DNA from 4 places in the Pseudomonas sp. TS_SC_3 genome. Region 3 is predicted to be linked to each of the others. Evidence: riboswitches for the same ligand, from Rfam matches in the RefSeq annotation. Region 3 holds a riboswitch; each other region holds the start of a gene.
The links. Region 3 has a riboswitch for cobalamin ahead of cobW (cobalamin biosynthesis protein CobW). Riboswitches for the same ligand answer to the same signal wherever they lie in the genome.
Positions count from the first base shown of each region.

Region 1: it holds a riboswitch for cobalamin, as region 3 does, so the genes downstream of both, AC0J6G_RS13270 (energy-coupling factor ABC transporter permease) here and cobW (cobalamin biosynthesis protein CobW) in region 3, are expected to answer to the same signal.
Region 2: it holds a riboswitch for cobalamin, as region 3 does, so the genes downstream of both, cobO (cob(I)yrinic acid a,c-diamide adenosyltransferase) here and cobW (cobalamin biosynthesis protein CobW) in region 3, are expected to answer to the same signal.
Region 4: it holds a riboswitch for cobalamin, as region 3 does, so the genes downstream of both, AC0J6G_RS00495 (TonB-dependent receptor) here and cobW (cobalamin biosynthesis protein CobW) in region 3, are expected to answer to the same signal.

Region 1 covers NZ_CM149586.1:2,762,993-2,770,221, forward strand. The annotation lists gene amn (AMP nucleosidase) at 1-888, opposite strand, end outside; gene AC0J6G_RS13270 (energy-coupling factor ABC transporter permease) at 1,187-1,867, opposite strand; cobalamin riboswitch at 1,923-2,130, opposite strand; gene AC0J6G_RS13275 (acyl-CoA dehydrogenase family protein) at 2,228-3,880, opposite strand; gene AC0J6G_RS13280 (TetR/AcrR family transcriptional regulator) at 3,877-4,530, opposite strand; gene AC0J6G_RS13285 (hybrid sensor histidine kinase/response regulator) at 4,650-7,031, opposite strand.
Region 2 covers NZ_CM149586.1:1,404,913-1,412,141, forward strand. The annotation lists gene AC0J6G_RS06860 (C40 family peptidase) at 1-477, shown strand, start outside; gene AC0J6G_RS06865 (C40 family peptidase) at 637-1,158, shown strand; gene AC0J6G_RS06870 (O-methyltransferase) at 1,186-1,848, shown strand; gene AC0J6G_RS06875 (hypothetical protein) at 1,855-2,175, shown strand; cobalamin riboswitch at 2,248-2,492, shown strand; gene cobO (cob(I)yrinic acid a,c-diamide adenosyltransferase) at 2,600-3,211, shown strand; gene AC0J6G_RS06885 (cobyrinate a,c-diamide synthase) at 3,211-4,524, shown strand; gene bluB (5,6-dimethylbenzimidazole synthase) at 4,515-5,168, shown strand; gene cbiB (adenosylcobinamide-phosphate synthase CbiB) at 5,165-6,073, shown strand; gene cobD (threonine-phosphate decarboxylase CobD) at 6,066-7,055, shown strand; gene AC0J6G_RS06905 (cobyric acid synthase) at 7,055-7,229, shown strand, end outside.
Region 3 covers NZ_CM149586.1:3,492,268-3,499,496, reverse strand. The annotation lists gene glmS (glutamine--fructose-6-phosphate transaminase (isomerizing)) at 1-592, shown strand, start outside; gene AC0J6G_RS16440 (hypothetical protein) at 607-837, shown strand; partial or broken gene AC0J6G_RS16435 (YoaK family protein) at 863-1,610, shown strand; gene cobM (precorrin-4 C(11)-methyltransferase) at 1,647-2,402, opposite strand; gene AC0J6G_RS16425 (cobalamin biosynthesis protein) at 2,399-2,842, opposite strand; cobalamin riboswitch at 2,931-3,119, shown strand; gene cobW (cobalamin biosynthesis protein CobW) at 3,221-4,276, shown strand; gene cobN (cobaltochelatase subunit CobN) at 4,283-7,229, shown strand, end outside.
Region 4 covers NZ_CM149586.1:78,018-85,246, forward strand. The annotation lists gene AC0J6G_RS00470 (substrate-binding periplasmic protein) at 1-40, shown strand, start outside; gene AC0J6G_RS00475 (retropepsin-like aspartic protease family protein) at 58-702, shown strand; gene ribA (GTP cyclohydrolase II) at 882-1,502, shown strand; gene AC0J6G_RS00485 (MFS transporter) at 1,499-1,915, shown strand; gene AC0J6G_RS00490 (cobalamin-binding protein) at 1,915-2,712, shown strand; gene AC0J6G_RS00495 (TonB-dependent receptor) at 2,768-4,675, opposite strand; cobalamin riboswitch at 4,778-4,994, opposite strand; gene dxs (1-deoxy-D-xylulose-5-phosphate synthase) at 5,061-6,956, opposite strand; gene AC0J6G_RS00505 (carboxyl transferase domain-containing protein) at 7,113-7,229, opposite strand, start outside.

The DNA of each region.
Region 1 (7,229 bases), 730 kb from region 3:
GTCGGTGATGTTCTTCGCGTTGGACGGGCCGACGCCGATATTGACCAAGGTAATGCCGTGGCCGTCATCCGCCTGCAGGTGGTAGGCCGGCATTTGGTAACGGTGCCAGATGACGTTCTCGATGATCGCCTGCATCTCGCCTTCGGCCATGCCGCGCTCAATCACCACGTTGCCCGGCAGCACCATGCGGGTAAACCGCGACTCCCCCACCAGCATGTCCAGGCCGTGACGGATGAACTGGTCAACGTAGCGGTGGTAGTTGGTCAGCAGAATCCAGGGCTGCACATGCCGCCAGTCGCTGCCGGTGTAATGCACCAGACGGCGCAAAGAGAAGTCCACCCGCGCGGCGTCAAACAGCGCCAGCGGCAGCGGGTCGGTGTGTTCCCAGTCGCACAGACCGTCGGCAATGCCGTCAGTGGCGGCGGATAGATCGGTGCTGGGGAATACCCGCGCCAGTTCCGCTGCCGTCACCCCGGAACCGGCTAATTCATCGCCCTGCTCGACCACGTAGGGATAGGGAATATTTTGCTGACTGACGCCCACCTCAACGCGCACGGTGAAATCGTTCATCAGTGGGCGCAGCTGCTCCAGCAGGTACTTACGAAACGCCGCCGGATGAGTGACGGTCACGCTGTAGGTGCCTGGCACTTGCACTTTGGCGTAGGCGCGAACGGTGGTTGGCACTTCGCCCTGACACAGGTAGGTCAGGCGTAATTCGGGGTAACGGAACTGACTCTGCTCGGCAGCATCGGGTTTGACCCGCTCTTTCAAGTAACGCTTGAGCGCAGCACTCAAGCCGCTGGTTGCGTGCAGATGCAATGCGGCCAGACGATCCACCGCCTCTTCAGCGCTATTAGCGACAACAAAGTCATCAGAATACGTATTCACAAGGCACCTTCCAGGCTGATCGCAATCGGCCCTATCTTGCCCTGAGCCGCCGCATTGGCGATAGCGCGGCGTGGTCTAAACAGGACATTTGAGCAATGCCGAAGGATGATCAGGCAACGCTTGCAGCGTCATGCCCGAACGGCGAGAGCGCCTAAAAAGCGAGGGCGACAACAGCGCTGTCGCGCCGGGAGGTGCTGGCTGGCAGCAGTAGCAGGTAAGGGGCGCAGGGGATTAGCCACCTGCGCCCGACGGACGCTGCAGAAACCGCAGCGGGCGACTGCAGCTTGCAGCCGACTCGTTAGGCCGGCTGGTGCAGACGCGCATTGAACAACGGGCCACGGCTATAAGCCGAGAACGCTTTGGCAGCAGCCAGCACACCCAGATCAACCAGCGGTTCAAGCAAAATCACGCTCATGTAGGCCAGGCCGAAACTGCCCACGGCCGCCAGGTTGTCGCTGGAGAAGCCGTTGCCATAAACCGCCCAGAAAGCCACCCAGGCAACAATACCGCCCTGATAGGCCGTCGACAGCGCCAGCGCCTGCTTATAGGAGAGGTCCACATAGGCGGTACCCGGCGCAATGATGCGCTTGGCCAGCAGGCTGATAGCCCACAGCGGCACCAACAGCGTGGTGACGTTCATGCCGTACTGCGGCAGGTCAAACTGAGCGAAGAGCAGCCCCTGCAACAACAACCCCACAGCCAGGCCGATCGCCGTGGCACCCGCGCCGAACAGCAGCAGCAGGGTTGAGCCGAGGATCAGGTGCACCTCGGAAACCCCCACCGCATGATGCGGAAAGACCTCGAAGAAGCAGAACACCAGTGCGGTGGTGAGCAGGCTGCGCAGCGCCAGGGCAGCGACACCGCCGTTGCTGCGAATGCTATCAAGGGCAAGCTTGGCGGTAAGGCCAAAGGCGCCTGCGGCGGTTGCATAACTGAGGAAGAGTTTGGCGCCCGTAACGACTTCTGGTTCGATGTGCATAAAGATTCCTGTACCGCGCCCACCGCGCGATGATCTGGATTGAGGGATTGGGCATCAGTGCCCGGCGTCGATGGCAGGTCTCCTGGCTCACGGTTTGACGCGTCGCCCGCCTTCCCAGCCTTACGGCCAGTGGCATCGGGGCGTCGCTCACCGTTTACAGTTGCGGGGGCAGCCATGGCTTCGGTACCGGTTGCAGTACCCACCATGTTCCCTTTTCATCCACTCGCGTAACACGCTGCGGAACCATCGGCGGCCACCTTACCCGCCAGCAGCGAGAAATGACAGAGCCCGGCGCAGAGGCCGGGCTCAAGGCTCAAGCGCAACGCAGGCCCGTCAGCCCGTGTCGGCAACGCAAACGCCCTAGATCAAATGCGGCGTGCTGCGTGCAACCAGCGCGTCGGCATCGATACCGCGCGGCAAGGTGCCGTAGACCCGTCCGCCCTGCCCGCCCAGGCGGCTGACGATAAAGGCGTCGCTTACCACCGAGTTACCGGCCTCCAGCAGCAGCTTGGCTTGCAGCGCCAGGGCTACGTCTTCGGTGAGCTGGCGGGCGCGGTACTGGATATCGGCGGTGTCGCAGAAATCCGCCTGTAGCTTGGCGATATGCGCCTTGAGGCGCGCATCGCCATGACCGTCGCCCAACTCGCTAAACAACGCATCGAGCACGCCCGGCTCCTTGGACAGCGCGCGCAGCACGTCCAGGCATTGCACGTTGCCTGAGCCTTCCCAGGTCGAGTTGACCGGTGCTTCGCGGTACAGACGCGGCAGGATGGTCTCCTCGACATACCCGGCGCCACCCATGCATTCGGCGGCTTCATTGATCATCGCCGGCGCCCGTTTGCAGATCCAATATTTGCCTACGGCGGTGACCAGACGGGCGAACTTGTCCTCCTGCTCGTCAAGCGGGTTGTCCAGCGCCTTGCCCATGCGCAGGGTCAGCGCTAGGGCCGCTTCGCTTTCCAGGGCCAGGTCGGCCAGTACGTTCTGCATCAGCGGCTGTTCGCTGAGTACCCGGCCGCCCACCTGTCGATGGGCGCAGTGGTGCGCGGCCTGAGTCAGGGCCTGACGCATCAATGCGCTGGAGCCGATCATGCAGTCGAAGCGGGTCAGCGCGACCATCTCGATAATGGTCGGCACGCCACGGCCCTCCTCGCCGACCATCCAGGCCAGCGCGCCGCGAAACTCCACTTCACTGGAGGCGTTCGACCAGTTGCCCAGCTTGTTTTTCAGGCTCTGGATATAGAACTCGTTGCGCGTGCCGTCCGGGCGGTGGCGTGGCAGCAGAAAGCAGGTCAGGCCTTTGGTGGTGTAGGCCAGGGTCAGGAAGGCATCGCACATCGGCGCCGAGCAGAACCACTTGTGACCGATCAGTTCATAAGCTTGACCGGGACCACCCAAACCCACCGGGTAGGCACGGGTGGTGTTGGCGCGCACATCGGTGCCGCCCTGCTTCTCGGTCATGGCCATGCCGATGGTCGCGCCGGTTTTCTGCTCAATCGGCAGATTGCGCGGGTCGTACTGGGTGGAAAGAATTTTCGGCAGCCACTTCTCGGCCACATCGGCCTGCAGCTTGAGCGCGGGCACGCTGGCGAAGGTCATGGTCAACGGGCAACCGCTGCCGGCTTCGGCCTGGCTGTGCAGGTAACTCAAGGCAGCGCGCGCCACCTGAGCGCCGGCACGCGGATCGGTCCAGGGCATGGAGGGCAAACCATGCTCAATAGCCGCGCTCATCAACTGGTGATAAGCCGGGTGAAATTCGACCAGATCAACGCGATGACCATAACGATCATGACTTTTGAATATCGGCTTGTTTTCATTGGCGAGAAAACCGGCGGCCATCAACTCGCCGCCTGCCAGCGCCCCATACACATCCAGGCGCTGCTCGGCCCAACCGCCGCCGAAGCGTTTGCTCCACTCCTGCAGCGGCAGGTCGACGCGGTACAGGTTGGCGCCATCTAGCGGCGGCACCTGATTGAACACGTCATGGGTTTCGGCATGTTGACTGGCATTCATGGCTGAGGCTCCTCTTCGGGCAGTGGGGCGCCCACGGCGCGTAGGCAAAAAGTGACCAGGGCCTGACTGACTTCAGCCAGGCTGGGGGCGGGATAACCGGCTTCGCGGGCCGCTCGCGCGGGCGGCGACAGTGGGCCGACCAGGGCTTCGGCGATGGCACCGACCAGGCAGGCGGCGACCAGGTTGATCTGCTGCACGCGAAACACGCCCTGCGCGGCGCCTTCCTGCAGCAATTCGACGAACAGGTCGGCGTAGGCTTCGCGGTAGAGCAAGCGCTGCTCGTCCACTTCGGACTCAACCGGTTCCGCAATCAGGGCAAAGGCTAATTGGCGACTGTGCCAGGCGCGTGCCGCAAAGCGCTCAACCCCGGCAGCCAGGCGCTGCACAGGGCTGCCATGCTCGCGCACGGTTACCGCCAACGCATCGACTTCACGCTGACTGGCCACGGCAAAAACCTCGGCTGACAGGCTGCCCTTGCTGCTGAAATGGCGGTACAGGCTACCGGTGGCAATACCGACATCCTCGGCCAGCGCCTGCATGGTCAGCGCGGCAAACCCGCCCTCAACCACGCGCGCCAGCGCAGCGCTGATGATGCGCTCACGCAGCGCCTGATCGAGGTTGATACGGGTAGCGGTGGTGCGATAGGCCATGGTCTGAATCCTGATTCACTATTACTTAAGTGAATCAGGATTCAGAGTTTGGCTAAAGAGCGGTTCCGGGCACAACAGCAGGCATATTGGCCAGCCACTGGCATATACAACGCAAGCGATCAGGGCTCGCGGCAGAGCACCCAGTCGCGCAACAGATTGCGCAGCTGCTCAAACTTCACCGGCTTGGCCAGGTAGTCGCTCATGCCGGCAGCCAGGCAGCGCTCGCGGTCGCCGCTGTGGCTGTGAGCGGTAATCGCCAGCACCGGCAGCAGCTGGCAGCCGGGCAAGTTGCGCAGCGCGCGGCAGGTGGCGAAACCGTCCATCACCGGCATCTGGCAATCGAGCAGCACCGCGTCGATGGTCTCGCTGCGCAGCACTTCCAGGGCTTCAGCGCCGTTATCGGCGGTGCGCACCTGATAACCCAGCTTGAGCAACATGCCACGGGTGACCAGCTGGTTGATCGCATTGTCTTCTGCCACCAGCACGGTGCATTGCTCGGGCTGACGCAGCGCCGGGCCGCTGGTACGCGGGATGACCACTGCCGGCGCGGCTGCCGGTATCGGCAACGCCAGCGGCAGCTCCAGGCGAAAACGACTGCCTTGGCCTGGGCAGGACTCATGGCTGAGGTCACCGCCCAGCAGATCCACCAGCTGCCGGCAAATCGCCAGACCGATACCCAGGCCGCCGTATTCGCGGGTCATTGAGCCGTCCAACTGCTGGAAGCGCTGATACAGCTGGTCATCGGCGGGCGAAGTAAAGCCCACCCCGCTGTCGATCACCTCGATACGCAGTGGCAGGTTATCGCGCGCCGTGCCAGCGCGACTGACCCGCACCTGCACCTCACCGTACGGGGTGAATTTGATGGCGTTATCCAACAAACAATTGAGGCTCTGCAGCAACTTGCTGGCGTCGCCCTCTACGGTGTCGGGCAGGCTGTCATCGACATCCAGAACAAAGCGCAGACCTTTTTCTTCGGCACGCGGCGCGTACTGCGCACGCACACCGTCAAACAAGCCGCGCAGGCTGAACGGCTCCCGCCGCGGGTAGAGCCGGCCGGCCTGCAACTCGGTGAGGGTCAGAATGTCATTGACCATGCGCATCATGTCGCGCGCGGAGCTCGCGGCCGTGCGCTGGTAATGCGCCAGCTCGCCGTCAATGTCGAGCATGTGCATCAGTTCCAGCGAGCCAATCACCCCATTCATCGGCGTGCGCAACTCGTGGGTGACGGTGGCAAGAAACTCATCTTTCAAGCGGTTGCTGTTGGCCAGCTCCTGGTTGAGGGCTTCAAGCTTGAGGCCGGCTTCCTGCAGGATACGGGCGCGCTCTTCCTTCATCGCGTTAATTCGATCAGCCAGTGCCAGCGACAGCAGGCCCACTTCCAGCGCCGAGCCGATCTGGCTGGCATACATGGTGAGAAACATATTCGGCAGGTAGCCCAACACCATCAGGGTGTTGATCACTCCGCCGGCGAGAAAGGCCGTCCAGGCGAAGATGAAATAACGCGCCACACGCATGCCGCGTATCCAGGCAAGGATACCGGCACTGAAAATCACCACGGTAAAGCCCAGCGCCAGGTAAGTGGCCAGGCGCAGCGACAGCGCATAGCTGACCGTCAGCGCCAGCGTCATCACCAGCACACCCGAGGCCATCATCAGCAACAAGGCGCGATCCACCCAGGGGCTGTGCTCGGCGGTATGCAGGAAGCTGCGCGCAAACTGACAGCCAAACAGCGCCGACGCACCAATCAGGAAAGGCGTCGCCGCATTCGCCCACCAGGGGCTGTTAGGCCAGAAGTATTCAATCGCCGCACCGTTGACCGACAACTGATAGAAGCCGAACGAGGCGATATAAAGGATGTAATACAGGTAGCTGGTGTCGCGCACGCTGAGGAAGATAAACAGGTTGTAGATCAGCATCACCAGCAGCACGCCGTAGATGATGCCCAGCACATAAATCCGCGCGGGTTGCTCTTCCAAATAGGCCGTGGGCGCCCAGAGCGTCAGCGGTGCCTGAATTGAGCCCTGGCTTGCCAAGCGCAAGTAAATACGTTGCGGCTGCGCCGGCGGCAACTTCAGCTCGAACACATAGTTGTGCTGTTTGATTGCGCGGCTGGAAAACGGCAAGGCATCGCCTGTGCTCTGGCTCAGCTGATAACGCCCCTGGGCATCAGGCAGATACAGCTGCAGATGATCAAGCGGTGGATAGGCTAATTCCAGCAACCACGGCTGCGCGCCTGTTTCCTGCTGCGGACGGTATTCCAGGTCAAGGCGCAGCCAGAACACCGAGCGCGAATAGCCGGCGTTTAGTACGCCTTTATTGTGCTGGCGAAAACTGGCGTCCAAGGCTGGCGAGGTGATGTCCTCGATGCTGGCATCGCCGCGAACATCCTCGAATACCCACATGGCTTTGCCGAGTGGCAGGCTGCGGGTGTTTTCGTCAAAAACCAGTGCCCCGGCCAGCCCTGGCACCAGCATAAAAAAACAAAGAAGGATGTAGTGCATGCGGCTCAGCCAGGGTAAGCCCATAACGCCATGCAGCGCCGCTGGGGCAGGTATTCAGAAGATCGGCACTTTATCATAGGCATTTGCGCCCCAGCCCAAGGAAAACCGCAACGACTTCGCCTTTTTCGTGCGGTGCTGGCTCAGCGGGACTCGCTCCGCCGGCATGCGACAGATCGTCCATCAGGTAAGCTTTGCTGG
Region 2 (7,229 bases), 1.9 Mb from region 3:
CAAGCCAAAGAAGCCGCCCTGGGCGACTTCACTGAAGAAAAATCTTACAAACTGCCGCAATTGGCAGACAGCATCCTTTCCCACGGTTTATCTCTGGTCGGAACGCGTTACCGTTTTGGCGGTGGCTCGGTGAGCTCAGGTTTCGATTGCAGTGGTTTTATCGGGTACCTGTTTAAGGAAGAAGCGGGTATGAAATTGCCGCGCTCGACCCGCGACATGATCAATATCGATGCGCCGTTGGTTGACCGTAACGAACTTAAGCCCGGTGACCTATTGTTCTTCAGCACTGCCGGTCGCGGCCGTGTCAGCCACGCCGGCATCTACCTGGGGGATGATCAGTTCATCCATTCTTCCAGCAGTCGCAGTGGCGGCGTGCGGGTCGATAGCCTGGATGACCGCTACTGGAAGCGCACCTTCATCGAAGCCAAACGCGCCCTCGCTATGGCGCCAAGCGATCAGATAGTCCTGCATCCTTGAAGCACTATGCAGCGGTCGAAACACTAAGGCCGCTGCGTAGTCTGCACTCAATCAGTGCATCCTGATATTTTTCAACAACCTGCCAGGTAAAGCTAAAGCTTGCACTGCGATGTGCAAGCCGGCAGAGTAGGTCGCATCCCGGCTCAGGATCGCCTGTCCATGACCGCAACCGCCCGTTTCAGCCTGCTGCTAATTGTCGCGCTGCTCAGCGCCTGTTCCAGTCGCGCACCTGCTCCCTACCCGCAACCGGTTATCCAAGCTCCCAGCAGCTTTAACGGCAACGCTGATGATGTGCTGTTTCGCGCCCTTGGCTTGGTCGGCACGCCTTACCGCTACGGCGGTAATACCCCCGATACGGGCTTTGATTGCAGCGGCCTTATCGGCTACGTCTATCGCGATGCTGCAGGCATTCGCTTGCCGCGTACCACCCGTGAGTTGATTAGCATGCGCGCGCCTGGTGTCGGGCGTGATGCTTTGCAAAGTGGCGATTTGGTATTTTTTGCCACCAACGGCGGCAGTCAGGTCAGCCATGCCGGTATTTACGTCGGTGATGGTCGTTTTGTTCATGCGCCTTCCAGCGGCGGCACCGTGCGCCTGGACAGCATGAGCAACACCTATTGGCAGCGCACTTATCTGAATGCCAAGCGCGTGCTCTCTCAGGAGTTGGCAAGCAACCCCTGATAGCCGTGGTTTGTAGAGGGAGTCCGCATGACCAACCGAACGCTCAACCTTGATTGCGCCCTGTACCAGTACCTGCTGGATGTCTCCCTGCGTGAAACCCCGCTGCTCAAACGCCTGCGTGAGGAAACCGCGCAGCTGAGCACGGCGCGTTGGCAAATTGCCCCCGAGCAGGGGCAGTTTATGGCCTTGCTAGTACAACTGATGGGCGCTAAGCGAATTGTCGAAGTCGGCACCTTTACCGGCTACAGCGCCATTTGCATGGCCCAGGCCATGGGTGAAGATGGCCGGCTGATTTGCTGTGACATCCCCGGCGAATACAACGCCACGGCCGAGCGTTACTGGCGCGAGGCGGGGTTGAATGCGCGTATCGAGCAGCGCTTGGCCCCGGCGCTGGAAACCCTGGCGGCGCTGGAGGCAGAAGGCCTGGCAGGCACCCTTGATCTGCTGTTTATCGATGCCGACAAGGCCAATTACCCGGCCTACCTTGAGCATGCCCTGCGCTTGGTGCGCCAGGGCGGGTTGATTCTGTTCGATAACACCTTGTGGAGTGGTCGTGTGCTCGAGACAAGCCCCGAGAGCGCCGACACGCGTGCGATCCAGGCGCTCAACCTGGCGTTGCGTGATGATCCACGCATTGACTTGTCCCTGTTGCCACTGGGCGATGGCCTGAGCCTGTGCCGTAAACGCTGAACCCTTATGCCCGAACCGATTCGCCTGCCTGAACAACCCGATGCCTGTGAGCTTTGCGCCCGCGCGGCGGTTCTGACGCGTCATCACCTGATTCCCAAAGCGCTGCACAACAAGGTCTTTGTGCAGAAACGCTTCGGTAAAAGTGAACGCATCAGTGCCACGCTCTGGGTTTGCCGCGCCTGCCACAACCAGATCCACCGGTTGTTCAGCGAAAAAGAACTGGCGCTGACCTATAACAATCGTGACAGCCTGCTCAGCGACGAACGCTTGCGTACCTTTGTCGAATGGCTGGCCAGTAAGCCAGCGGGCTTTATGCCCAAGCACTGATGCGTCGCGTTGTGGGCGGAAGGGCGGCTGCCTGCAGCGCATTCGTTTGACGCTTAATCGCGAACTCTCTACCCTTCGCGGCTTGTAGCAGGTGCCCCCGACGCTGTGCGTGCGCGGGGTGAAACTGGGAAGTCGGTGCGCTGTGCGTTTTACGCCAGCCATTCCGACGCTGCCCCCGCAACGGTAAGTGAGTTAAACGCCGCAAATGCCACTGTGCTCAAGCATGGGAAGGTGCGGTTCAGAGCCCTGTCGGCAGGTTCTGAGGACCTAAGGGTTCGCTCACAAGCCCGGAGACCGGCCTGCTGCAGTCCACGGCATCGCGGAGGGCGATGGCTGGCGTGGGTTTTGCGTGCGCGCGCCCGCGCTTTTTCTACCTCCGCATGCTTTTTTCAGCCCAATCGCCCTGTGGCGGTGGAGCAGTGCGATGACTGAATCGATTGAACGTGACGCCCGGCATAAGGCGCGCATGGCCCGCAAGAAAGCCCTTATCGACGAGAAAATCGCCCAAGCCCAGGACGAATATGGCCTGTTACTGGTGCACAGCGGCAATGGCAAGGGCAAAAGCAGCAGCGCTTTTGGCATGGTTGCCCGCGCGCTGGGCCACGGTCTCAAGGTCGGCGTGGTGCAATTTATCAAGGGCGCAGCCAGCACCGGTGAAGAAGCTTTCTTCCGCCGTTTTCCCGATGAGGTCAGCTACCACGTGATGGGCGAGGGCTTTACCTGGGAAACCCAGGACCGCCAACGCGATATCGACAAGGCCTGCGAAGCCTGGGCGGTGGCGGCGCAGCTGCTCAACGACCCGGCCATCGGCCTGGTGGTGCTCGATGAGCTGAACATTGCGTTGAAATACGGCTACCTGGAACTTGACGCGGTTCTTGCTGATATTGAAGCGCGGCCGCTGCTGCAGCATGTGGTGGTAACCGGTCGAGGTGCGCTCCCGGGGATGATCGACGCGGCAGATACCGTCACCGAGATGAGCCTGGTCAAGCACGCGTTCAAGGCCGGGGTGAAGGCGCAGAAAGGAATCGAGTTTTAATGAATCAGTCCTTTGCGCGGTCATGCCCAGCGCTACTGATCGCCGCACCGGCTTCCGGCCAGGGCAAAACCACGGTCACCGCTGCCTTGGCGCGCTTGCACTCGCGCCAAGGCAAGCGGGTGCGGGTGTTCAAGTGCGGCCCCGACTTTCTCGACCCGATGATTCTCGCCCGCGCGAGCGGCGCGCCGGTGTATCAGCTTGACCTGTGGATGGTCGGCACAGCGGAAAGCCGCCGCTTGCTGTGGGAGGCCGCCGGTGAGGCTGATCTAATTTTGATTGAAGGGGTCATGGGCTTGTTCGACGGCACGCCATCGGCGGCCGACCTGGCCCGGCACTTTGGCGTGCCGGTGCTGGCGGTGATCGACGGCTCAGCCATGGCGCAGACCTTTGGCGCTATGGCCCATGGTCTGGCAACGTTTCAGCCCGATTTGCCGTTTTCCGGCGTACTCGGTAACCGGGTCGGCAGCGTGCGGCATGGCGAGATATTGCGCGATGCACTGCCAGCCTCGATCCGGTGGTATGGCGCCTTGCCGCGCAGCGCCGAAGTCGGCTTACCCAGCCGGCATTTGGGCCTGGTGCAGGCGGGCGAGTTGGTTGACCTGGATGCCCGCCTGGACGCCGCCGCCGATGCGTTGGCCGCCAGCGCGGATACCGATTTGCCGCCGCCCGTCAGCTTTGCCGCACCGGAACAGGCGCGACCGACAGCGTTGCTTAAAGGGGTGCGGATCGGCGTGGCGCGCGACAGCGCGTTTGCCTTTCTCTATCAGGCTAATCTCGACCTGCTACGCGAGCTGGGCGCTGATTTGCAGTTCTTTTCACCGCTCAACGATGAGCAGTTGCCGGATGTCGACAGCCTGTACCTGCCTGGCGGTTATCCGGAGTTGCACCTGGCCCGCCTTGAAGCCAACCAACTGATGGCCGCATCGATTCATGCCCATTATGAAGCCGGTAAACCGATCCACGCCGAGTGCGGCGGCATGCTTTATCTGCTCGACAAACTGACCGACAAGCAGGGCGTCAGTGGGCAGATGCTTGGCTTGTTAAGCGGCGAGGCGACTCTGCAACCACGCATGACCGCCATGGCCTTGCAGCAGGCCGAGCTGCCGGAAGGGCTGCTGCGCGGTCACAGCTTCCATTACTCGGCGCTCAGCAGCGAGCTGCAACCACTGACCCGTGGCGAATGCCCGAATTACAAGCGCACCCGTGAGGCGGTCTATCGCCAGGGCCGGCTGACGGCTTCTTATATCCACTTTTATTTGCCGTCCGATCCGGCTGCCGCCGCCGCGCTATTCCACCCCGGAGCATCGCTATGAGTGAGCACGCCTTCAGCCCGGCGGAGCGCGCTGCGGTGTATCGCGCCATCGCCGAGCGCCGTGATATGCGTCATTTCAGCGGCGGTGAAGTGGCCCCTGAGCTGCTTGCGCGCTTATTGGAAGCGGCGCACCAGGCTCCCAGCGTCGGCTTGATGCAGCCCTGGCGGTTTATCCGCATCACTCGCCCGGCTCTACGTGAGTCGATTCACGGCCTGGTCGAAGAGGAACGTGTGCGTACTGCCGAGGCGTTGGGCGAGCGCAGTGATGAATTTATGCGGCTGAAAGTCGAGGGCATCCGCGACTGTGCCGAGCTGTTGGTGGTGGCCCTGATGGAGGGGCGCGAGGCCCACGTCTTTGGCCGGCGCACTTTGCCTGAAATGGACCAGGCATCCCTGGCCTGCGCCATCCAAAACCTCTGGCTGGCGGCCCGCGCCGAGGGTTTAGGGCTTGGCTGGGTTTCGCTATTCGAACCGCAAGCGCTGGCGGATTTACTCGGCATGCCAGCTGGCAGCAAACCGCTGGCAGTGCTATGCCTGGGGCCTGTTGAAGCGTTTTATGACGCACCAATGTTGGTGCAAGAAGGTTGGGCCACGCCGCGGCCACTGAGTGAACTGTTGTTTGAAAACCACTGGGGCAACACATGAGCCTGGTTCTGAGCACCTGTGCGGGGGTTGCTCTGGATGCAGCCTTTGGTGAGTCCAAGGGGTGGCACCCGTTAGTGGCGTTTGGGCAGTTGGCTGAGCGCATTGAGCAGCGGTTCAACCCAGCGGGGGGCGGTTGGCGCAGCCACGGCGTTAGCGCCTGGTTCCTGGCGGTATTGCCGCTGACACTGCTGACCTGGCTGCTGTCGCAGATCAGCGGGTTGGGCTGGGCGGTGGAGATTGTTGCGCTGTATGCGGCGCTCGGGTTGCGCAGTCTGGGTGAGCACGCCATGCCAGTGGCCCAGGCGCTGCGTTTGGGAGATTTGCGCCTGGCCCGTGAGCGCGTCGGTTATATGGTCAGCCGCAATACTGCGCAGTTGGATGCCACCGGGGTAGCCCGCGCGGGCACTGAATCGGTGCTGGAAAACGGCAGCGATGCGGTATTTGCCGCCATGTTCTGGTTTGTGATTGCCGGTGCGCCGGGTGTGGTGCTGTATCGCCTGAGTAATACCCTGGATGCCATGTGGGGCTACCGCAACGAGCGCTTTGAGCGCTTCGGCTGGGCCGCTGCGAAGATCGATGATGGGCTTAATTACCTGCCCGCCCGATTGGTTGCCCTGACGTATGCGCTGCTCGGCAAAACCGCCTTGGCGCTGCGCTGCTGGCGCACGCAAGCACCTGTGTGGGACAGCCCGAACGCGGGGCCGGTCATGGCCGCTGGAGCCGGGGCGCTGGGCGTTAGCCTAGGCGGCGCGGCGGAGTATCACGGTGAGTTGCATGTACGACCTGAGCTGGGTGCGGGGCCACAGCCCAAGGCGCGCGATATCGAACGGGCACTCAATTTGGTTAACGCCGGTGTGCTGTTGTGGTTAGCGTTGTTGCTTCTCTGGGGGCTTTTTTATGCTTGAACATGGCGGTCGCCTGCGCGCGGCATCTTTGCGTTATGGCATTGCCCTGGCGGAATGGCTCGATCTTTCAACGGGCATCGCGCCTTACGGTTGGCCGCTGCCCGCGATTGCAGCGAGTGCCTGGACACGCCTGCCCGAGCAGCACGATGGCCTGGAAATCGCTGCCCGCGATTACTACGGTGTCAGCAACCTGCTGCCGGTGGCCGGCTCCCAGGCGGCGATTCAGGCGCTGCCGCGGTTGCTGCGCAACGTCACGGTCGGCATCGTTTCGCCTGCTTATGCCGAACACGCCGCTGCCTGGCAGCGTGAAGGCCATCGTTTGCTAGAGCTCAGCGAAGGCGGCATCGAGCGGGCGCTGGAGCGCTTGGATGTGCTGCTACTGGTTAATCCCAATAATCCAACCGGGCGGCGTATCGAACCCCAGCGTTTGTTGGACTGGCACGCACGACTGGCCGAACGCGGCGGCTGGCTGGTGGTGGATGAAGCCTTTATCGATTGCACCCCCGAATTCAGTTTGGCGGCCTTTAGCGAGCGGCCAGGGCTGATCGTATTGCGCTCGTTCGGCAAGTTCTTCGGTTTGGCCGGTATTCGCTTGGGCTTTGTGTTGGCCCAGCCGGCCGTGCTGGAACAACTGGCTGAGCTGCTTGGGCCCTGGGCAATCAGTGGGCCAAGCCGGGTGGTGGCCACCGCGTTGCTGCAGGATCACGCGGGCCAGCGTGTGCAGCGTGAGCGCTTGTTAGTTGATGGTGAGCGGCTGGCCGCGTTACTCAGCGCGCAAGGGTTTGCTCCCACGGGTGGCTGCGCGCTGTTTCAGTTCTGCTGCACGCCCAATGCCACCGAGTTGCATGAGTTTCTTGCCGCGCAGGGCATCCTTACCCGGCTGTTTGCCAGCCCGCTAAGCCTGCGTTTTGGGCTGCCGGCAGATGAGGTCGGTTGGCAGCGTTTACAGCAGGCCCTCGCAGCCTTTGCCAAGGAATCCTAATGACCACTTTGATGGTGCAGGGCACCACCTCGGATGCCGGCAAAAGCACCTTGGTAACCGCGTTATGCCGCTGGCTTAAGCGCCAGGGCGTGAGCGTGGTGCCGTTTAAACCACAGAATATGGCGCTCAATTCGGCCGTCACGGCCGATGGCGGCGAGATCGGCCGCGCCCAGG
Region 3 (7,229 bases):
GCTGCTGACCCTGTCCCTTGGCCAGGTGCGTGGCACGCTGGATAAAGGTCTGGAAGCCGAGCTAGTCGATGAACTACGCCGCTTGCCGACCCGTCTGGGCGAAGCCCTGGCCATGGACAGTGTGGTGGAGAAGGTCTCCGAACTGTTCGCCGAGAAGCACCACAGCCTGTTCCTCGGCCGTGGCGCGCAGTACCCGGTGGCAATGGAAGGTGCGCTCAAGCTTAAGGAAATTTCCTATATCCACGCCGAAGCCTACCCGGCTGGTGAGCTCAAGCACGGCCCGCTGGCCCTGGTCGACAGCGATATGCCGGTGGTCACCGTGGCGCCGAACAACGAGCTGCTGGAAAAGCTCAAATCCAACCTGCAGGAAGTGCGCGCCCGTGGCGGTGAGCTGGTGGTGTTTGCCGATGAGCAAGCCGGCATGAGCAATGGCGAGGGTACCCACGTGGTGAACATGCCGCATATCCACGACGCCCTGGCGCCAATCCTATACACCATTCCGCTACAGTTGCTGTCTTATTACGTAGCAGTGCTCAAAGGCACCGACGTCGACCAGCCACGCAACCTGGCTAAGAGCGTAACGGTTGAGTAAGCAGGGGCGAGTTGATGCAGCGTGAAGACATAAAAAACAAGCAAGCCCAGGGTGTGGTCTTTGATACCCATATCATCGTCAACCCGGCCAATACCCGGGAATGGATCGTGCTGTTGAAGAAAGGCGCGGGCACCAGCTTCTTTCTGGTCGATGACCAGGAGCAGGTGGAGTCCTTCGCCGATCTCAATAGTCTGATTGAAGAGCTGCGCCTACTCGGCATAAAGGGCGCGGAGATTCATCTCTAAGCCCTGCCGTTCACCCGAGGCACTTATGCCTATTCGCTATGCGAGAAGCCTGACCGGACGGACGCGCAGTGTCGCAGCCAATCGGCATCTGGGTTTTGCCCTGGCTTTCGTTGCAGGAGCGATCAATGCCGGTGGCTTTCTTGCCGTGCAGCAATACACCTCGCACATGACCGGCATTGTTTCGGCCATGGCCGACAATATCGTTCTGGGCGCTTATGGCCTGGTGTGGAGCGGCCTCGGCGGGGTGCTGTCGTTTCTGTTGGGGGCAGCCTGCTCGACGGTGATGATCAATTACGCGCGGCGCCGCCAGCTGCACAGCGAGTACGCCTTGCCATTGTTGCTCGAAGCCGCGCTGTTGCTGTGTTTTGGTTTTTCTCGGCGCGTCGCTGGCACAGATTACTGGCTTGTTCGTACCGCTGACGGTGATGCTGCTGTGCTTCATCATGGGCCTGCAGAACGCGCTGATTACCAAGCTTTCCAGGGCGGAAATCCGTACCACCCATATTACCGGAATCATCACCGACATCGGCATCGAGCTGGGCAAGCTGTTCTATTGGAACCGCACGCGCGGTCCTGATTGTGCTCGGGTGATGGCCGACCGTCAGCGGTTGTGGATACTCAGCCTGTTGGCGCTGTACTTCTTCCTTGGCGGGGTGGTTGGCGCACTGGGGTTCAACCACCTCGGTTACATCGCCACCGTGCCGCTGGCCTTGCTGCTGGTGTTACTGGCCTGTGTGCCGGCGCTGGATGATCTGCTGCGGCTCACACGGCGCGTATTGCGCCGATAAGCTTGGCCGACTGCCCACGGCTCAGTCTTCTGCCGGCCTGAACAGGTGCTGATGCTCGGCGTTGTACAGCGCCGAGTCGGCGAACTGTTCGGCGTGCAGCACGCGGCCGACGAGGATCAGCGCGGTGCGGCGAAAGCCCTTGGCGCGCACCTGCTCCTCAATGGTGGCGAGGGTGCCGCTGACCCAATCCTGATCTGGCCAACTGGCGCGATGGACCACGGCAATCGGGCAATCCGCGCCGTAATGCGGGAGTAATTCGGCGACTATCTTGCTCATGTGCACCACGCCCAGGTGGATAGCCATGGTCGCGCCGTGGCGCGCCAAGTCGCCCAGCGCCTCGCCCGCGGGCATGTTCGATTTGCTTGCGTAGCGGGTGAGGATCAGCGTTTGCGACACCTCGGGCAGGGTCAGCTCGCTTTCCAGCAGGGCGGCGCAGGCGGCGGTGGCGGTGACGCCGGGGATGATCTGAAAGGCAATGCCCAGCCGGCGCAGGTGACGGATCTGCTCGCCAATCGCGCCATACAGCGACGGGTCGCCGGAATGCACGCGGGCCACATCCTGGCCTTTGTCGTGGGCCTGGCGGATCAGCTTGATGATTTCATCTAGGTGCAGTTCGGCGGTGTTGATCACCTGCTCGGCGCTATGGCCTTCGAGCACTGCTGCCGGCACCAGCGAGCCGGCATAGAGAATCACCGGGCAACTGCGCAGCAACCGCTGGCCCTTGACGGTGATCAGCTCGGGGTCGCCGGGGCCGGCGCCGATAAAGTAAACGGTCATGACACATCCTTGGGTGCAATCGACGCCAGGGCGCAAGTGGCGCTGGCGTTGCGGGTTTTCTCACCGAGCAGATTGGCAGGCGTGCTGCCTATACGCGCGGCCAGGGCCAGGGCGCAGGGTTCGGCGACGGCCGGGCTGCCGGTGGCGGCCAGTGTATGGGGCGAGGCTTGAACAAGGTGCTGATAGTGCAGCAGTTCGGCTGCGCTAAAGCAGCTCAGCTGCAAACCAAGGCGCTCGGCAAGTGCCTGTAGGCCCGGCTCGTCACGTTTATGCTCGATGCTGGCCAGCCCCGCCAGGTTATCCACAGTCAGGCCCTGCACCTGCAGGCTGTGAACCAGCAATGTGGATAAATCTTCAACGCTGCAGTCGCTACGGCAGCCCAGCCCGGCTACTACCTGAATGGCAGCAGCGGGGCGAGTATCGGCAGGGCTAGACATCATCAAGGGCGCTCGGGTTGTGCGGCGGCGTAGCTCATCATGGCGACCGGCAACGGTCAACCGCGATTGACCGGCCGCCATGGCCTGCGTAGCCTTGTCGCGTTCGAGGTTCTGCACCCAGCGGGGTGCAGCTAAGAGGGAACAGGGTGATGCCCTGGCTGCCCCCGCAACTGTGAACGGTCCAAAGCCCTTCGATACACCACTGCCATCGGCGGGAAGGTGAAGGGTCGCGCAAGGCGCAGACCGTGAGCCAGGAGACCTGCCTCTTCACGCTTTCGACAACCGGGCGGGGTGATCCGGTGGTGTTGGCTGACGCCTGCGTGGCTGTCATGTCTGTGCCGCCTCCTGCTCGTCTTTCTTTCGACGCCAGCAGGATTCGCCATGCAAACCCTCGCCAAACTTCCCGTCACCATCGTTACCGGCTTTCTCGGCGCCGGCAAAACCACCCTGCTGCGGCATATGCTCGGTCACGCCGACGGACGGCGCATTGCGGTGATCGTCAACGAGTTCGGCGAGCTGGGCATCGACGGCGAAATCCTCAAACAGTGCTCCATCGGTTGCAGCGAAGAAGAAGCCAACGGGCGCATCTTCGAATTGGCCAACGGCTGCCTGTGCTGCACCGTGCAGGAAGAATTCTTCCCGGTGATGCGCGAACTGGTGGCGCGGCGCGGCGAGCTGGATCATATCCTCATCGAAACCAGCGGCCTGGCGCTGCCCAAGCCGCTGGTACAGGCCTTCAACTGGCCGGAAATCCGCAACGCCTGCACCGTCGATGCGGTCATCACCGTGGTCGACAGCCCGGCTGTGGCCGCCGGCACCTTCGCCGCCTTCCCGGATCAAGTTGACGCGCAGCGCCAGCTTGACCCCAATCTCGACCACGAATCGCCGCTGCACGAACTGTTCGCCGACCAACTGGCCAGCGCTGACCTGGTGATTCTCAACAAGGCTGACCTGCTCGATGCTGCCGCTCTGGCTGCCGTGCGCGCGGAAGTCGCGGAAGAGCTGCCGCCGGCAGTGAAAATCATCGAAGCCCACGGCGGTGAACTGCCGTTGGATGTGCTGCTGGGCCTGAACTGCGAAACCGAGTTGCATATCGATGCACGCAAAACTCACCATGACCTAGAAGGCCATGAAGAGCACGATCACGACGAATTCGATTCGTTCCACGTGGAACTGCCTGAAGCCGAGGAGGCGCGTTTGCTGCAAGCGCTGAAAAGCGCAGTCGGCACCCACGGCATTCTGCGTATCAAGGGCTTCGCAGCGATTCCCGGCAAACCGATGCGTCTGCTGCTGCAAGGCGTCGGCCAGCGCTTCGACAAACACTTCGACCGTGCCTGGCAGGCCGATGAGTCGCGCATCACCCGCTTGGTAGTGATCGGCCAGACGCTGGATCAAGCCACCATTGAAGCCGAGCTCAACGCGGCGCTGGCTGGCTAAGCCCGCATGCACCTGCTACGCACCCAACCTGGCAGCCAAGTCCCGGCCGACAGCATCGCCGACCTTGGCCAGACCCCGGCTGAGTTGGTGATTCTGTGCACCGGCGATTCGCAGTTATCGCTGCTGGCCGAGGTGGCGCGGCAGTTGCCAGCGGATTATCCCAGCCTGCGCCTGGCCAGCCCGGCGCAACTGAGCAATCACGCCTCGGTGGATCTGTATGTCGAGCAGGTGCTGCAGCACGCCAAGGTCATCTTGATTGCCGTGCACGGTGGCGTCAGCTACTGGCGCTATGGCATTGAGCGGTTGATCGAGCTGGCCGAGCGTGGCGTGCGGGTGGCGATGATGCCCGGCTGCGACAACCCCGATCCGGAGCTGATGGGCCTGAGCAACGTGCCGGCCGCCGAGTGCGAGCGACTCTGGCAATACTTGCGCCAGGGCGGCGCGCAGAATGCGCGGCAGCTGTTCAATTGCATCGCTAGCCATTGGCTGCAGCGCGACTACGCCTGGGGCGAACCGCAGCCGTTGCCGCGCGTGGGCTTGTATCACCCGCAGCAGGCCACTCCGGCTTTGGCGGACTGGCAGGCTAATTGGCAAGCGGCTGCACCGGTGGTGGCGCTGCTGTTTTATCGCACCCAGGTGCAGGCGGCGAACACCGGCTTTATCGATGTGTTCTGCCAGCGCCTGCAGGCCCAAGGCCTTAACCCGCTGCCGATTGCCGTGGCCAGTCTTAAGGAGGCGGCTTGCCTGGCCCAAGTCGAAACCTGGCTGGACGAGACTGACACTGCGCTGATCATCAACACCACCGCATTCGCTTTATCTAACCCGGAAGCGCCGAGCGCACGGCCCTTTCGCCGTGATATCCCGGTGCTGCAAGCCATTTGCTCGCTGGACAACCACGAACAATGGCAGGCCAATGCCCAGGGCCTCGGCGGCCGTGACCTGGCCATGCACATCGTGCTGCCCGAGCTGGACGGCCGCCTGATCACCCAGCCGATCAGCTTTAAGGGCTTGGCCTGGCGCAGCGAGCGCAGCCAGAGCGATGTGGTCTGTTACCAGCCCCATCTGCCGGGGATGGATTTCGTCGCCGAGCTGGCGCGCAACTGGATTGCCCTGGCGCACAAAGGTAACGCCGACAAACGCATCGCCCTGGTGCTGGCCAACTACCCGACCCGCGACGGCCGTATCGGCAATGGTGTCGGCCTGGACACCCCGGCAGCGGCGCTGAATATCCTCAAGGCGCTGCAACAGCAGGGCTATCCGGTGGAAGGCTTGCCCAACAGCGGCACCGCGCTGATCCACCAGCTGCTTGGCGGTGTGACCAATGATCTGGACATGCTCGACGCGCGGCCTTGCGCGCAGAGCCTGGCGCTGGATGAGTACCTGGCGTTCTTCCACAGCCTGCCGGCGGCCAACCAGCAGGCGGTGCGTGAACGCTGGGGCGAACCGCAAAGTGATCCGATGTTCCGCGGCGGGCGGCTGATGATCGCAGGCCTGCGCTTCGGCCTGACCTTTGTCGGCATCCAGCCGGCGCGCGGTTATCAGCTGGATGCGGCGGCGGTGTATCACGATCCCGATCTGGTGCCGCCGCATGGCTACCTGGCGTTTTATTGCTGGATTCGTACGGCATTTGCGGCGAACGCCGTCATACACGTAGGAAAACACGGCAACTTGGAATGGCTGCCGGGCAAGAGCGTGGGCCTGTCCGAGCAGTGCTGGCCGAGCGCGATTCTTGGTCCGCTGCCGAATATCTACCCGTTTATCGTCAACGACCCGGGCGAGGGCGCCCAGGCCAAGCGGCGCACCCAAGCGGTGATCATCGACCACCTGATGCCGCCGCTGACCCGCGCGGAAAGCTACGGTCCGCTGCGCGATCTGGAGCGCCTGGCCGACGAATACTACGAGGCCAGCCAGCTCGACCTGCGCCGCGCCGCCGAGCTGCGCGGCGAGATTCTGCTCAAGGTGCGCGAGGCCAGCCTCGATCGCGAACTGGGCCTGCAGCTCAATGCTGATCCCAATAGCTGGCTGCCGCAGCTGGATGCCTATTTGTGCGATTTGAAGGAATCGCAGATCCGCGACGGCCTGCACGTATTCGGCGAATCGCCGGCCGGCACGCTGCGTCGCGACACCCTGCTAGCGCTGCTACGCATTCCCCGTGGCGACGGCCAGGGCGGCAACGCCAGCCTGCTGCGCGCCCTGGCCCGCGATCTTGAACTGGACTTCGATCCGCTCGACTGCGAGATGACTGCACCCTGGCTGGGGCTGCGCCCGGCTGTGATGCAGAGCCTGAGCGATGACAGTTGGCGCAGCGCCGGCGATACCCGTGAGCGGTTGGAGCTGCTGGCCTTGCAGCTAATTGAGGCTACGGATCTCGCATTCGTTGGCGCGGAAAGTACCCAGGTGCTGCAACGCCTGCGCGAGCAGATCGCGCCGCTGCTGGATGCCTGTGGCCCGGCGGAATTGCACGGCCTGCTGTCAGCGTTGAACGGACGTTTCGTGCCAGCCGGGCCAAGTGGTGCGCCGAGTCGCGGGCGGCTGGATGTGCTGCCCACCGGGCGCAATTTCTACAGCGTCGATGTGCGCAACCTGCCGACGCCGACGGCTTGGCGCATCGGCGTGCAAGCGGCGGATCGTCTGCTGGAGCGGCATTTGCAGGACCACGGCGACCACCTGCGCCAGCTCGGTCTGTCGATGTGGGGCACGGCGACCATGCGCACCGGCGGTGATGACATGGCCCAGGCCCTGGCGCTGATGGGTGTGCGCCCGGTGTGGCAGGCCGGCAGCCAGCGCGTTGAACGCTTCGAGGTGCTGCCGTTGACGCAACTCGGCCGCCCGCGGGTGGACGTGACCTTGCGCGTTTCCGGGTTCTTCCGCGATGCCTTTAGCAACCTGATCCGCCTATTCGATGACGCGGTGCAGGCGGTGGTTGATCTCGATGAGCCGGAGAATATGAATC
Region 4 (7,229 bases), 620 kb from region 3:
AATCTTCAAACGTTGGCAGCAGCCTTATCCTTTTGACTGATGACTGCGAGACCGAGCATGCGTGTGTTTAACCTGATCGCATTGGGCCTGTTGTTGTGCGCCACCCATGCGCTGGCGGCCACTCAAGTGCGCGTTGTAGGCCTGTTTCCAGGCGCTGCGGTGCTGAACGTTGAAGGGCAGCGAAAACTGGTCAAAGTCGGCCAGGTTGGCCCGGGCGGCGTGGTGGTGGTGAGTGCCGACAGCCGCGGCGCAGTGTTGCGCGTTGACGGTGTTGAACGCAGCTACAGCCTCGCTCGCGAATACAGCGACGGCTTTGCCGAGGCACAAAAAAAGCAGCTCAGCGTGGCCAAGGGCATCGGTGGGCATTACTGGGTGGCGGGCTCGGTGAACAGTCAGTCCATCCAGTTTCTGGTGGATACCGGCGCCACCTCCGTGGCCTTGAATGATGAGCATGCCCGGCGGTTAGGTATCGACTATCGCGTTGTCGGTACGTCGTTGCAGGTCAGTACTGCCAGCGGCACTGCTCGCGGTTGGCGGGTGACGTTGGACCGGGTCAAGGTCGGTGAGCTGGAAGTGCTGGGCGTTGAGGCTGTGATTCTAGAAGGCGGCTCGCCGCGCGAAGCTCTGCTCGGCATGAGTTTCCTCAGCCGGGTTGGCTGGAAGGTCGAGCAGGATGTGCTGGTGCTGGAGTCCAAGTACTAAACCCCGTTTACAGTCTGCTGCGCTAAAAATAGGTGTGCACTACTCTGGCTCGCATCATCGGAAACAGATTCTAAGCTGCTCGATCGCTATCATCAGTAATTCAGGCTAAGCGGCTGTAAGGGCCTGCTGTTACAATGCCAGCCTTATTATTTCCTGCCCATTTCCTTTAGGAGTATCCGGTGTCTGTCGTGTTTGTCGCCGCCTCCCAGTTGCCCACGCCCTTTGGCACCTTCACCATGCATGGCTTTCTCGAAGAGGCCACCGGCAAGGAACATGTTGCCCTGACGTTTGGTGACGTTGCCGATGGCGCGCCCGTACTCGGGCGTTTGCACTCTGAATGCCTGACCGGCGACGCACTCTTCAGCCTGCGTTGCGACTGCGGCTTCCAGCTGGAAGCTGCGTTGCGCGCCATTGCCCAAGAAGGCCGTGGCGTTCTGCTTTATCTGCGCCAGGAAGGCCGTGGCATTGGCCTGCTGAACAAAATCCGCGCCTATGAGCTGCAAGACGGCGGTGCGGATACCGTCGAGGCCAACGAGCGTTTGGGCTTCGGCGCCGACCAGCGCGACTACGCCATCTGCCTGCCGATGCTTGATCACTTAGGTATCAGCCAACTCAAATTGATGACCAACAACCCGCGCAAAGTTAAAGCATTGGGTGACATGGGCATCAATGTGGCGACCCGTGTGCCGCTGCAGATCGACCATAACCCGCACAACAAAAAGTACCTCGCGACCAAGGCTGGCAAGCTCGGGCACATGCTCGGCAGCCTGCACCAGGGTGAGGTTGAGGAAAGCCTATGACCCGCAGTGAAGTGCGCCGGCGGCTGATGCTGGAGTGGTGGCGGCAGTTGGCCGTGACCCTGTTGCCGCTGTTTGTGCTCAATCTGCTGTTTGGTGCCGAGCGCCAAACAGGCTTGCTGACAATGCCGCTGTTTATCGCCGGCCTGGCCTCGATGTTTGTCAGCCTGCCACTGTTCAGCCGCTACAAGCGCGCATTGGTCGCCACTGAAAAAACCCTCGATACCGCCGATGAGCACGATGCCTGGCTAGAACTGGCGCGCGTGCGTCGCCTGGCGTTTCTCGGCGCGGCGGCGCCGGCTTGGATTGCTGCTGTAGCGGTATTTGCCGGCTTGGAAGCGATTCCGCTGATTCTGCTGGCGATTTCCAGCATCGTGTTGCTGTACCTCTACCGCATCCCTCGCCAACTCGGCTGATGCGCGCCCTCGCGGTGGCCCTGCTGGCGCTGCTGGTCTGGCCCGCAGCCGCTGCCGAGCGCGTGGTGACTCTAGCGCCGTCCCTCACCGAAATCATGCTTGAACTGGAGGCTGGCGACCTGTTGGTGGGCCTGCTTGATGCTGGGGAGCGCCCGGCGGCCGTGCAGCATCTGCCTTCGGTCGGTCATTTTGGCCGCCTGGAACTGGAGAGCCTGCTCAGCCTGCAGCCCGACCTGGTACTGCTCTGGCCGGACAGCATCAGCAGCGGCCAGCGCCAACAATTACAGCGCCTTGGCATCCCGATAATGCTTGTCGAGCCCCGCAAGCTGGCTGATCTGGCCGGGCAGTTTGCCGAGATCGGTACGCGTGTGGGGCGTGCAGAGCAGGGAAAGCGTTTGCAACAGCAGTTCAACCAGGGCCTGCAGCGCCTGAGTCAGCGCTACCAGCGGCAACACCCGTTGCGCCTGTTCTATCAGGTCTGGGATGTGCCGCTGTATACCCTCGGCGGCCAGCAGATTATTAGCGATGCCCTGCGTGTGTGTGGCGCCGAGAATGTCTTTGCCGACCTCAGCCTGCCGGCTCCGCAAGTGAGTGTCGAGGCGGTGCTGCAGCGCAACCCCGAGGTGATTTTGGCCGGCAGCCAGGCGCAACTGGATGCCTGGCGCGTTTGGCTGGGGATGAAGGCGGTTGAGCGTGGGCAGTTGTGGCAGGTGCCCGATGACGGCCTGGAGCGGCCCAGTTTTCAGATGTTGGGGGCGATGGAGAAACTGTGTGAGCAGTTGGCAGCGGCCGAGTGAGTCGTGAAAGCAAGAAGGCCGCCCAATAGGCGGCCTTCTTGTAGGTGCTGCGTGGTTAGAAGCGATAGCCGACGCTTAGTTGTACCTGTTCTTCTGGAGCCGGGTAGTGGTACGAACCACTCCAGATGCTCCAGCCAGCGTGGCTATCGTACTGCTTGCCTGTAAGATTATTGACCCGCAGTTTGCTGCTGAACTGCTGATAGTCCCAGCTCAACGCCGCGTTAATAAGGGTATAGCCACCCTCGCGGGGCAGGGTATGTCCATCATCACTCGACAGATAACGGGCGCCGGTATAGACCGCCTCGACATAGCTGGTTACACCAGGCAGCAGTTTGTAGCTGAGGTTAGCGCTGGCGCTATGGCGGGAGACCCAAGGCACTTCGTTGCCCTTGAAGTTGCCCTGCAGGTATTCCGAGTCGGTGAAACTGTACTGCCCGCCGATGCTCAGACGTTCGCTTAGCTGGCGTTCGGCTTCCAGCAATAGGCCTTGGCGGCGGGTCTTGTCCAAGTTGATGTTGGCCCCCTGGCCTGCATTGGCCTGAGAGTCGTACATCAGCTCGTCTTCCAGATCGAGGCGATACAGGCTGGCCTGATAGCGCTGCCTGCTGTCTTGCCATTCGGCTCCGGCTTCCCAGGACAAACCGGTCTGCGGCTTGAGGTAATCGATGCCCGGGAGTACATAGCCGTTTTCATCGACGTTGGCCCAGCGCAGAACGTCTTCACGCTTGATAAACAAGCGCGTGTGCTCGGCCGCCTGCCAGCTGAGGCCAAGGCTACTGCTGCCCTGGTTATCGGTATGCGACTTGCCCGAGCCGCGCTTGCGATCTTCGGCTTGGCTCTCACGGTAGCCTGCACTGAGGCTGAGGCTGCTGCTCAGCGGCTGTACCCACTGGCCGTACCAATCGCGTTGGGTTTGGCGGAACTCGGTGCTGGTCAGGCTATTTTCATAGTCGTTATTGATATGGTCATGGCCCAGCAGCCACTCACTGCGGCCGAGGACGCTGTCGAGGTGCCCTGAGAAGCGTGGGCTAATGCTTCCCACCCGAGTAGCCTGGCGGTAGCGGCTGCCCCAGGATGAGCCAACGCCATCCTGATCGCTATGGCTGTAATCGAGGTTGGCGTTAAGGTTATCGTGTAGCTGCTGTTGCAGTGCGATACGGTGCAGCTGGGTCTTGCTGTCAAACCAGTCGCTTGAGGTGCTTTGCTTACGGTCGACGTGGCGCTGGCTTTTGTTGATGCTGCCGGGGTAGAGCAACTCATCGTCTACCGTCTGGTATTCGTAGAGGGCATGGCCGCTGTCGTGGTCATAGCGCAAGCGGGCGAAAGCGTTACTGTAGCTGGCGTTGTTATGGTCGCGGTAATTGTCGGCGGTGCGCGACTCACCACTGAGAAAGGTGGAGAAACCACCGCCTAATACCTGCGATAGATGGCCGCGGAGGGCTTCTAGGTCATGGCTGCCGCGGCTGGTCTCAATATAGGCTTCGCTGGCTTTGGGTTGGCGAGTGATGATGTTGATAACTCCGCCCACGGCCTGGTCGCCATACAGCACGCTGCCCGCGCCACGGATAATTTCAATTCGCTCGATATTGCTCAGCGGTACGCTGCTCAAGTCTGCTCCAGCGAGTGCGGGCTGATTTAGGCGCCGACCGTCGACAAGGATTAGGGTGTTATTCACCGCGTTTTCACCAAAACCGCGCAGGCTGAAAGTGGCTCGGCTGCCATCTCCGATCACGTCGCGTACTTGCAATCCAGCCTCACCACGCAAAACGTCGACCAGCGAGCTGGCTGCGCTTGCCTCGATTTTTTCACGATCAATTACTCGCACGCTAGCGGGGGCAGGGGTTTGCAATGGAGTGGCGCGGGTGATCACCAGCGGCGGTAATTCATAGCTGCTGGTATCAGTGGCAGCCGAGGCAAAACTCGGCGTAAGTGCCAAAGCCAGAGCAAGACGGGACAATTTCATTTAAACAATCCTCAAAAGGTCGGAAGACTTTTGAGGAGGGCAGGTGCAAGAACGGGCGCACGCAAGGGCAGCCTGAGCTTGACGGTGATGCCCTCCGCAGCACCAGTCACATCCGCTAAGGCCGGTCTCCGGGCTCTCGACATGTGCAGCCTCGCCTTCCCGGCTTACGCCAGTGGCTTTCAGAGGTTGCATGCAGATTGACTCTGCGGTCGATTACCGTTGCGGGGGCAGCGCCGGGATGGCTCTTAATGAGCGCACCGGCTTCCCGTTTAACGCCGCTTTACGGATAAAGAGGCGCACCTTGGCGGAAGTAAAACGCCGCGCACCTTAATGCGCGGGGGGATGAACTACAAGCAAGCGATGTTCAGCGCTGGATGAGCGGTACTCATGCAGGGCGAGTGGCGAGCCGGGCGCGTATGGCCGCTTCGATACCGGCGGCGTCCAGCCCGCATTCAGCGAGCATCTGCGTGGGCTTGGCGTGCTCAACGTAATAATCAGGCAGGCCCAGGTGCAGCAGCGGTTTGAGGATGTTCTCGCGGGCGAGGAACTCGCTGACCGCACTGCCGGCGCCGCCCATCACGCTGTTCTCTTCGATGCTGACCAGCAAGTCGTGGCTGGCGGCCAGTTCACGTACCAGAGCTTCATCCAGCGGTTTGACGAAACGCATGTCGACCACGGTGGCGTTGAGCGCTTCGCCGACCTTGAGCGCTTCGCTCAGTTGTACGCCGAACACCAGCAGGGCAACTGTCTGGCCCTGGCGGCGGCGGATGCCTTGGCCAATTTCCAGCGGCTCCAGGCCAGGCTCGATGGCAGCATTGGGGCCTGTGCCGCGCGGGTAGCGCACGGCGGCCGGGCCATTGTAGAGGTGGCCGGTGGTGAGCATACGGCGCAGTTCGTTTTCGTCACTCGGCGTCATTACCAACATGCCGGGGATGCAGCGCAGGTAGGAAATATCAAAGCTGCCGGCGTGGGTCGGGCCGTCTTCGCCAACCAAGCCGGCGCGGTCGATGGCGAACAGCACGTCAAGGTGCTGCACGGCTACATCGTGGATCAGCTGGTCATAGGCGCGCTGGAGGAAAGTCGAATAAATCGCCACCACCGGCTTAACCCCATCACAGGCCATGCCGGCGGCCAGGGTCACGGCGTGCTGCTCGGCGATGGCCACATCGAAATAGCGCTCGGGGTAACGTTCGCTAAAGGCCACCAGGTCCGAGCCTTCTTTCATCGCCGGGGTAATACCGACCAGGCGCGGGTCTTGCGCGGCCATGTCGCACAGCCATTGGCCGAAGACGCTGGAGTATTTCGGGCCGCTTGGCTGCTTGGCCACGGGCGGCGCGTTGATGGGCTCCAGCTTGGTGATCGCGTGATAGCCAATCGGGTCGGCCTCGGCCGGGGCGAAGCCCTTACCCTTTTTGGTGACGACGTGCAGGAACTGCGGGCCCTCGAGGTCACGCATATTGCGCAGGGTGGCAAGCAGGCTGGGCAGGTCATGGCCGTCGATTGGGCCGATGTAGTTCCAGCCGAGCTCCTCAAATAGAGTGCCGGAGACCAGCATGCCCTTGGCATGTTCTTCAGTTTTACGTGCAATTTCCCAGGCACCGGGCAGCTTGGACAGCACTTTTTTACTGCCTTCACGCATGTTGGCATAGGTGCGGCTGGAGAGGATCTTCGCCAGGTAGGTGGACAGACCGCCGACATTTTTTGAGATCGACATGTCGTTGTCGTTGAGCACCACCAGCATATTGGCTTTGACGTCACTGGCGTGATTGAGCGCCTCAAAGGCCATGCCGGCTGTCAGCGCGCCGTCGCCGATCACTGCCACCGATTTGCGCTTGCTGCCCTGCATACGCGCCGCAATGGCCATGCCCAGTGCTGCACTGATGCTGGTGCTGGAGTGGCCGACGCCAAAGGTGTCGTACTCGCTCTCGCTGCGGCGGGGGAAGGCGGCGATACCATCTTTTTGGCGCAGGCTGCCCATTTGCTCGCGGCGACCGGTGAGAATCTTATGGGGGTAAGCCTGATGGCCGACATCCCACACCAGGCGATCATCCGGGGTGTCGAAGACGTAGTGCAGCGCGACGGTCAGCTCAATCACGCCGAGGCCTGCGCCGAAGTGCCCGCCGGTCTGCCCGACCGTATACAGCAGGTACTGGCGCAGTTCGTCGGCCAGGGTTTCCAGCTCGGTTTCGCCCAGGCGACGCAGTTCATCCGGCGTATTGGCGCGGTCTAGAAGTGGCGTCAGCGGGCGCTCACGGGGAATCTCGTGGAAGGTCGTCGGCATCGGGCAGATCGTTATGGGAGCAAAAGATGCGGCAGTTTACCCGAAGCGCCGGAAACTGCCCAAACATGCTTCGGCTCAGCGCACCTGTAGCCCGGATCTAATCCGGAAAGTCTCATTCAATGTGGCCCCGCGTGCACCCGCGCGACGACCACTGGGCTACCAGGTATCGATTGAGCGCTTTTTACCTTCACGCGCTGCCGGCCTGGGTGTGGCATTCAGCCCGCGTAGCAGCCAGGCGCGGGTTTCCAGCGGGTCGATCACGGCATCAATCTC